2 regions of the Mesorhizobium sp. ORM8.1 genome follow, and region 2 is predicted to be linked to the other one. Evidence: riboswitches for the same ligand, from Rfam matches in the RefSeq annotation. Region 2 holds a riboswitch; the other holds the start of a gene.

Region 1 (4,709 bases), 1.6 Mb from region 2:
CGACGCTCATGCGCAGCGCGTTGGGAAAGCCGTAGCCGGTGACGCGGCGCAGGATATAGCCACGCTGGCTGAGATAGTCGTCGGCGGCCGCGGCGGAATGCTTCTTGTCGTCGGGGAAGTGGATCAGCAGGAAATTGCCGACGCTGGGCGTCACCCTGAGGCCGAGAGCGGTGAGCGCTTCGCTGAGCCAGGCCAGCCATTTCTCGTTGTGCAGCACGCTGCGCTCGACATGGGCGCGATCACGGATCGACGCGATGCCGGCCTCGATGGCCGTCGCGTTGACATTGAACGGGCCGCGCACCCGGTTGATCGCATCGACGATATGCGCCGGACCGTACATCCAGCCGACCCGGGCGCCGCCGAGGCCGAGTTTGGAGAAGGTGCGCGTCATCACCACGTTCTCGGCGCTTCCGGCGAGCTCGATGCCGGCTTCGTAGTCGTTGCGGCGCACATATTCGGCGTAAGCCGCATCGAGCACCAGAAGCACGTTCTTCGGCAGGCCGGCATGCAGGCGGCGCACCTCGCTGAACGGCAAATACGTGCCGGTCGGATTGTTGGGATTGGCGAGGAACACGATCCGCGTCGCCGGCGTCACGGCCGCCAGGATCGCGTCGACATCGGCGCGCTCCTCGGTTTCCTTGACCGCCACCGGCCTGGCGCCCGCCGTCTGGATATAGATCTTGTAGACCCCGAAGGCGTGTTCGGTGAACACTGCCTCGTCTCCGGGCGCGAGATAGATCTGCGCCAAAAGCCCCAGGATCTCGTCGGAGCCGTTGGAGCAGATGATGTTTGCCGGGTTGAGGCCATGCACCTCGCCGATCGCTTCGCGCAGCCGGCGGGCCGAGCCGTCAGGATAGACGTCGAGCTTGGCAGCCACTTGCCGCGCAGCCTCGATCGCCTTCGGCGAGGGCCCGAGCGGGTTCTCGTTCGACGACAGTTTATAGACTTTCGTCACCCCGGCCGGGGCCGTGCTCTTGCCGGGCACGTAGGCCTCGATGTCCATGATGCCCGCGCGGGGCGTCGGACGTGGCTGATCCTGCTTCATGTCACAAATCCGTCGAGAAGGTCTTGAGGCCGCAGCGGAAATACAGGCCATGGCCCGGAATGTCGAGTGCCGGCGCTTAGGCCGCCGCTCCTTGCCGTTGACGAAGCGCGGCGCTGGTTCTAGAAGAGCAGCAACACTTCCGTGGTGATTTGGCCGGTCGGCTTGCAGCCACGTTAAACAATTCGCTAAAGGGCCGTTTGCAACCTGTAAACCGGCTTCGCGAAGGCAGGCCGGTTTTTTGTTGTCCGCCGGCCCGGACACCGCATCAGTAAAGATCGATGCGGCTTGGATCGAGGACTGCGATGGCCGCTCAGCGCGCTGCACGAACCAATGACGAGGCCGACCATCCGTCGAGCCCGCTACTGCAGTTCGGCCCCGACAGGCCGCTGCAGCTCGACGCCGGCACGCTGCTGTCGCCCTTCCAGATCGCCTATCAGACCTATGGCACGCTCAACGACGCCCGCTCCAACGCCATCCTCGTCTGCCATGCGCTGACCGGCGACCAGCATGTCGCCAGCACCAATCCGGTGACCGGCAAGCCGGGCTGGTGGGCAGTGCTGATCGGCCCCGGCAAGATCATCGACACCAACCGCTTCTTCGTCATCTGCTCCAACGTTATCGGCGGCTGTCTCGGGTCGACCGGTCCTGCGTCGACCAACCCGACGACCGGCAAGCCTTACGGGCTGGAGCTGCCGATCATCACCATCCGCGACATGGTGCGTGCGCAGGCGATGCTGGTCGACCATTTCGGCATCGAAAAGCTGTTTTGCGTGCTCGGCGGCTCCATGGGCGGCATGCAGGTGCTGGAATGGGCCGCCAGTCATTCCGAACGCGTCTTCTGCGCGCTGCCGATCGCCACCGGTGCGCGCCATTCCTCGCAAAACATCGCCTTCCATGAAGTCGGCCGACAGGCCGTGATGGCGGATCCGGACTGGCACGGCGGCAAATATCTCGATTTCGGCAAGCGCCCGGAAAAGGGGCTCGCCGTCGCCCGCATGGCCGCCCACATCACTTACCTTTCGGAGGCGGCCTTGCACCGCAAGTTCGGCCGCAACCTGCAGGACCGCGAGGCGCTGACCTTCGGCTTCGACGCCGATTTCCAGATCGAAAGCTATCTGCGCCACCAGGGCATGACCTTCGTCGACCGTTTCGACGCCAATTCCTATCTCTATTTGACCCGGGCGATGGACTATTTCGATCTCGCCGCCGACCATGGTGGCCGCCTGGCCGACGCCTTCGCCGGCACCAGGACACGCTTCTGCCTGGTCTCCTTCACCAGCGACTGGCTGTTCCCGACCGAGGAAAGCCGCTCGGTCGTGCATGCGCTCAACGCCGCCGGCGCCTCGGTGTCCTTCGTCGAGATCGAGACCGATCGCGGCCACGACGCATTCCTGCTCGACGAGCCGGAGCTGTTCGCGGCGATCAACGGTTTTATCGGCTCGGCCGCGCGGGCGAGAGGGCTCCGCGCATGACCCCGAAAAATTGCAGACTTTTCGGACCGGGATCATGCGCCAGGCAGGAGGCGAAGCCATGAGCGTCAACCGCGCCCAGCGCGTCGATCTCGAGGTCGTCACCGACCTCATCCCGCCGAACTCGCGCGTCCTCGACGTCGGCTCGGGCGACGGCCTGCTGCTGGAGCTGCTGCAAGAGACCAAGCAGGTCGACGGCCGCGGGCTGGAATTGTCGCAGCGCGGCGTCAACGAATGCGTGGCGCGCGGCCTTTCGGTCATCCAGGGCGACGCCGACACGGACCTGAAATTCTATCCCGACAAGGGTTTTGATTTCGTCGTGCTGTCGCAGACCATGCAGGCGACCCGCAACCCTAAGATCGTGCTCGACGAATTGCTCAGGATCGGCAACCGCGCCATCGTCTCCTTCCCTAATTTCGGCCACTGGCGGGTGCGCTTCTCGCTGCTGGTCAAGGGCAGGATGCCGGTCACCAAGGACCTGCCTTATTCCTGGTACGACACCCCCAACATCCACTTCTGCACCATCCGCGACTTCGTCAATCTGTGCGAGGAGCTTGGCGCGACGGTCGAGAAGGCGACCGCGCTCGACGCCGCCGGCCAGAAGATCGGCTTGTCGATGCCGTGGTGGTTCTGGAACTTTTTCGGGCAGCAAGCGGTTTTTCTGCTGAAGCGCTAGCCTGCGGCACGAATTGCGCAAGCGTATAGTTCTAGCCAAGCACATCCGTAGCCTTGTGCGGATGCTCGACGCCGTCAACGACGATCACACCGGAGTTCGAATTTTCGGTGCGCAACGAGAGGATCGCCCGATAGGCCGGCGAATTGTACCAGTCCCGCACATGCTGACGGTCCGGGAATTCAATGACGATCAGATGTCCGGGCCAGTCGTTTTCGATGACCTCGACCTCGCCGCCATGGACGATGAAGCGGCCGCCGAACGGGGCCAGGGTGGCATCGATCTTTTCCAGATATTCGATCATCCAGCGGCCAGGCGTGACATGACGCATATGGGCAACGGCGTAAGCGGTCATCAATCTGCTCCTTCATTCCATGCCGACTTCCGGCTTGATGGGAGCAAACTCCGGGATTGAAGTATTCCAGTCGATTACCTCGGAAGTCATCATTCCGGATGAAGCCGTTGCGATCACGAAATGGGGCCAGCGCGGTTGTCGGCAGCCAACAGTGTTGCTTTCACGGCGCGTCCGAAGAAAAACTGCCTCCCGCCAAGACACATCCACGTGACAGTGATATGTGCTTTTTGTTAGCGTCTTCAAACAATTTGGGGGGCGGAGCATGCAAACGGGCGACGGCGGATTCTTCCGGCAGTCCAAAGCGCCGGGACCTGGCGGAGCCAGATGACGACCGAAGCGGGTCCGCTGATCACGGTCATCACGCCGACGCATAACCGGCGCAGCCAAGTTGTGCGCGCGGTGGAAAGCGTTCTTGCCCAGACACTTACCCGCTTTGAGCACATTGTGGTTGACGACGGCTCGACCGACGGCACGGCCGCCGCGCTGGCCGAAATCCGCGATCCAAGGCTGATCTATGTCGGTGCCAAATGGCGCGGCGCCAATGCCGCGCGCAATGCCGGCATCGAGCGGGCGCGAGCGCCGGTGGTGAGCTTCCTCGACTCGGACGATGTCTATTTGCCGGACCGGCTGGAGCGGACGCTGGCGCAGTTCGACCGGAACCCATCGCTCGAGGTGCTGATCAGCTCCTTCCTGTCGGTGAAGGGCGGCCGCAGCACCAAATGCATCAATCGCCAGGGTTTTCTCGACAAGGGCACGCTGCAGCGCGCTTTGGTTTCACAGACCATGTTCATCGCCGGCTCGGCGATCACGGCGCGTCATGAATCGCTGCTCGCGATCGGCGGCTACGACAGCGACGTCGCGCGTATGCAGGACCTCGAATTGCTGCTGCGTTTTTCCCAGCGCGCCGGCGCCATGCTGTCCGAAGATATCGACTGGAAGAAATACCATTCCGAGAATTCGATCTCCCGTCGCCGCAACGGCTATGTCGAGGCCTATGCCAATCTGATCGACAAGCACCCCTATATTGCCGACCGCTATCCCGATGTGCCGCCTTACATGATCACGCGTCAGATCATCGCCGATGCCCTGAAAGGCAGGTTGCCGGAGGCATTTTCTGGCTATCTCGCCAACCGGTCGTCCAAAGCGCTCGGCTATTCGGTGGTGCAA
Region 2 (4,709 bases):
ACCTGCCGGCCGACATCCGCGGCGCATCGCGCATCTGGCGCGACGGCAATCTGCTTTGGGAAAAGCCCTTCCTGTCGGGCGAAGCGAACATGTCGCACACCATCGCCAATCTCGAGCATCATCACTTCAAATATTCGGCCTTCCGCCAGCCGGGCGACGTGCATGTGCACATGTTCGGCACCGCGACGCTGTCCTTCGCCGATGGCGTCCGGACCGAGGCTGGCGATACATTCGAGATCGAAGCGCAGGATTTCGGCCTGCCGCTGCGCAACCCGCTCGAGATCGAAAAACCGGCAAAGGTGGCGGTGAAGGCGTTGTAGCGCCGGCTTCCCCTTCTCCCCCTGTGGGAGAAGGTAAGAGGTGCCACCTCAGCCTCAACGTGCGGCGCGGAAATGCTTGGAGAGCTTCAGGCCCTGCGCCTGGTAGTTGGAGCCGAGATCGCTGCCGTAGAGCGCTTGCGGGCGCTTCAGCATGTGCTCGTAGACCAGGCGGCCGACGATCTGGCCGTGGTCGAGGATGAAGGGCACCTCGTGGCTGCGCACTTCGAGCACCGCCCGACTGCCGGTTCCGCCGGAGGCCGAGTGGCCGAAACCCGGGTCGAAGAAGCCGGCATAGTGGACGCGGAACTCGCCGACCAGCGGATCGAAGGGCGTCATCTCGGCGGCGTAGAGCGGCGGCACATGCACCGCCTCGCGGCTGACCAGGATGTAGAATTCGTCCGGATCCAGCACCAGCTCGCCGGCGCCGCTCTTGTAGATCGGCTCCCAAAAATCGACGACATCCTGGGCGGCGCGCTTGTCGACATCGACGAGACCGGTGTGATGCTTGCCGCGATAACCGACAAGACCGTCCTTGTCGCCGTCGAGATCGATCGACAGCGCGATACCGCCGCCGGAGATATTGGGCGGCTCGGTGGCGACCAGCATCTCGGCCCGGTGGAGATCGCGCAGCTCATTTTCCGTCAGCACCGCATGTCCGGTGCGGAAGCGTATCTGCGACAGGCGCGAGCCGGCGCGCGCGATGATCGGAAAGGTGCGCGGGCTGACTTCGAGATAGAGCGGACCGTGGTAGCCGGCCGCGATCTTGTCGAACTCGTGGCCACGGTCGGTCATGACGCGGGTGAAGATGTCGAGCCGTCCGGTCGAGCTCTTCGGATTGGCCGAAGCCGACACATGCGCCGGCAAGGCCAGGCTTTCAAGCAGCGGCACGATGTAGACGCAGCCCGTTTCCAGCACCGCGCCCTCGGCAAGGTCGATCTCGTGCAGCTTCAGCCGGTCGAGCTTGTCGACCACAAGATGATCGGGGCCTGGCAGGAAGGAGGCGCGCACGCGAAAGGCTTTTTCGCCGAGCCGCAGATCGAGGCTGGCCGGCTGGACCTGGTCGGCGTCGAGCGCGCGAGGCGACTTCAGCGTGCCTGCCTCAAACAGCGCCGCGATATCCTGATCGGGAAGAATGCCTGTCTGCCGCAAAGGCGGGCTCCGTTAAGGCGGATCTCTTTGGGGCAGGTTCTTGCCGCAAAACCACTGGACGCTTTTGCGGAACCTGCCTGGTACAAACCTCTTAATGAAGCCGGCAATTGACGCAAGCGCGGCGCGGGTCTAAAGGGTCGTTATCCCGTGGTGATTTGGCCGGTCGGCTTGCAGCCACGTTAAACAAGTCGCTAAAGGACCGTTGGCCGCAAGGCCGTATGGACCGGTTGCGACTTTCGCGGCCGGTTTTTTTGTGTCTGGAAGCAGGGCTATGAGCACCAAGAAGCGTAACTGGAAGCCTCAGACGGCACTCGTGCATGGCGGAACCCTTCGTTCCCAATTCGGCGAGACGTCCGAGGCGATGTATCTCACCCAAGGCTATGTCTATGAGACGGCGCAAGCCGCCGAAGCCCGTTTCAAGGGCGAGGAGCCCGGCTTCATCTATTCGCGCTACGCCAACCCGACGGTCGACATGTTCGAAAAGCGCATGTGCGCGCTAGAGGGTGCGGAGGATGCCCGCGCCACCGCTTCCGGCATGGCAGCGGTGACGGCGGCACTTCTGTGCAGCGCCAAGGCCGGCGACCATATCGTGGCGGCGCGCGCGCTGTTCGGCTCATGCCGCTGGGTGGTCGAGACGCTGGCGCCTCGCTACGGCATCGAGGCGACGCTGGTCGACGGCACCGATACCGCCAATTGGGAAAAGGCGGTGAGGCCGAACACCAAGCTGTTCTTCCTGGAAAGCCCGACCAATCCGACACTGGAAGTGGTCGACATCGCCGCTGTCGCTTCGCTTGCCAACTCGATCGGCGCGCGGCTTGTCGTCGACAATGTCTTCGCCACGCCTCTGCAGCAGAAGCCGTTGCAGCTTGGCGCGCATATCGTCGTCTATTCGGCGACCAAGCACATCGACGGCCAGGGGCGCTGTCTCGGCGGCATCATCCTGTCGGACAAGAAGTGGATCGACGAGAATTTGCACGACTATTTCCGCCACACCGGCCCGAGCCTGTCGCCCTTCAACGCCTGGACGCTGCTAAAAGGCCTGGAGACGCTGCCGGTGCGCGTGCGCCAGCAGACGGAAAGCGCCGGTAAGATCGCGGATTTCCTGGCCGGGCAGTCGCAGATCGCCCGCGTCATCTATCCAGGCCGCGCCGACCACCCGCAGGCCGATATCGTCAGGAAGCAGATGGCGGGCGGCTCGACGCTGATCTGCCTTGATGTCAAGGGCGGCAAGCAGGCCGCCTTTGCCTTCCAGAACGCGCTCGACATCGTCCTGATCTCCAACAACCTCGGCGACGCCAAGAGCCTGATCACCCATCCGGCAACGACGACGCACAAGAACCTCAGCGACGAGGCGCGTGCCGAGCTCGGCATCGGGCCGGGCACGCTCAGGCTTTCGGTTGGCCTGGAGGATACGGACGATCTGCTCGAAGACGTCGAGCAGGCGCTGAAGGCGGCAAAGTAAACTTCGCAACGACCGCTGGAGATTGCCTGGGTTGGCTCAGGCGATCTCGTCAAGCTCCGTCATTTCCCGGGTACGGATGGTCATGGCGTTGCCGCGCCATTCGACGGCGCCCCCAGCCAGCCGCGCGCCCAGATCGCCGGGAGCATTGCGTCGCGTACGATCATCGCGGTGACGCTGCGCCGCGACAGATACCAGTCCTTCGACCAGGCCAGCAGACACTCCGGCAGATAGGCGATGACGAGGACGCAAAGCGCGGTGGTCGGCAGGCTGACGCCGGCGCTTGCAGCCGCGATCAGCGCAAAAAGCAACGGTATCGCGGCGCCGGTGAATATCTCGGGCGCGAAGAACAACGGAAAGGTGACCCGGCGCAGCCGCGCCCAGCGCGTCTGGCGCGACCAGATTTCGGCAAGCGTGCGCTGGCCGAGGGGCTGCTCGAAAGGCGAAGCGACAAGGTTAACATTGAGGCCAAGCCCGTTGACCAGCTTGGTGGCCGCAGCGTCCTCGGCGATCTCGGCGGCCAAAGACTGGATGCCGCCGCTGGCGTCGAGCATCGGCTTGTTCCACAGCATGCTCTTGCCCTGGGCGAAGCCGAGACCAAGCGCCTCGCCGGCATATTGCCAGCGCGCCTGCAGCGTGTTGAGGAAAGCGCATTCGACTTCGGCCCAGAAGCCGCCCGGCCGCGAACCGACCGGCGTCGAGCAGACAAGACCAGTGTCCGGGCGCCATGCCGCCATCAAATGCTGAACATAGTCCTTCGGCATCAGCACGTTGGAATCGGCGAGAATGACCCAATTGTGCCGCGCCGCCTGCCAACCCTTGACGCAATTGTTGAGCTTGGGATTGGCGCTGATCCTGTCGTCGCCGATCAACAGCCGCGCCGGAACTTGCGAGTAGCGCGCGATCGCTGCGTCGATGAGCTTGACCACCGGGTCTTCGGCATGGGCGACACAGAAGATCAGCTCATAGCGTGGCCAGTCGAGCGAGAAGGACCGCTGCAAGGTTTCCTCGGTGAACGGTTCGACGCCGCGCGACGGCACGACGATCGACACAGGCGGACGCGCGCCGGCCGGCGGTGGAATGACACGTCGCGGTTTCAGCCGCGACGACGCAAGCACGATGCTGGCGAGATTGGATAGAAGAAGGGCTGACGAAGCTAGGGCGGCTGCGATAGTGAGTTCCATCGAGATCTGGTCACTCCCGAAAGGCCCCGCGAGGCCGTTTCATCAGTCGACAGAGCGCCCGAGTCGCCCGGCAAAGTTTGTGCACACCAACATTGTCATGTGTCACTTAAATGACATTGTTTTTCGGCACCTGCGCTTGAAGCGTGGCAGGACGGCCGGTATCTCGCGTGAGAACCGCGAAGTGCAGTAAATGTTCCCCTGCGGCGCCAACGGAGTAGCCCATGTATCGCGCCGTGACGCGCAACATCGAAGTGCTGGTCAGGCCGTTCTACCTGGAGGATCGTTCCGATCCCTCCGAGAACCGCTATGTCTGGGGCTATCAGGTGACGATCGACAACCGCTCCGACGATTTCGTGCAGCTTCTGTCGCGCTACTGGCACATCACCGACGGCCAGGGCCGCGTCGAGGAAGTGCGCGGCGCCGGCGTCGTCGGCGACCAGCCGGAGCTCAATCCCGGCGACAGCTATCAATACACCTCAGGCTGCCCGCTCCCGACGCCGTCCGGCATCATGGTCGGCCACTACACGATGCGCAACGGCCGCGGCGAGGTGTTCGACATCGCCATTCCGGCCTTCTCGCTCGACCTGCCCGGGACGA

What was found. A riboswitch is a leader RNA that binds a small molecule or an ion and turns the genes downstream of it on or off. The one in region 2 is predicted to bind S-adenosylmethionine.
Region 1: linked by a shared signal. The riboswitch ahead of metX (homoserine O-acetyltransferase MetX) and the one ahead of ACVDG8_RS15260 (O-succinylhomoserine sulfhydrylase) in region 2 are both predicted to bind S-adenosylmethionine.

The regions. Positions count from the first base shown of each region.
Region 1 covers NZ_CM132600.1:4,644,042-4,648,750, reverse strand. The annotation lists gene hisC (histidinol-phosphate transaminase) at 1-1,045, opposite strand, end outside; SAM riboswitch at 1,177-1,254, shown strand; gene metX (homoserine O-acetyltransferase MetX) at 1,348-2,517, shown strand; gene metW (methionine biosynthesis protein MetW) at 2,576-3,190, shown strand; gene ACVDG8_RS23385 (DUF1330 domain-containing protein) at 3,222-3,542, opposite strand; gene ACVDG8_RS23380 (glycosyltransferase family 2 protein) at 3,867-4,709, shown strand, end outside.
Region 2 covers NZ_CM132600.1:3,004,283-3,008,991, forward strand. The annotation lists gene araD1 (AraD1 family protein) at 1-320, shown strand, start outside; gene ACVDG8_RS15255 (2'-deoxycytidine 5'-triphosphate deaminase) at 375-1,469, opposite strand; SAM riboswitch at 1,607-1,684, shown strand; gene ACVDG8_RS15260 (O-succinylhomoserine sulfhydrylase) at 1,741-2,931, shown strand; partial or broken gene ACVDG8_RS15265 (ceramide glucosyltransferase) at 2,968-4,112, opposite strand; gene apaG (Co2+/Mg2+ efflux protein ApaG) at 4,334-4,709, shown strand, end outside.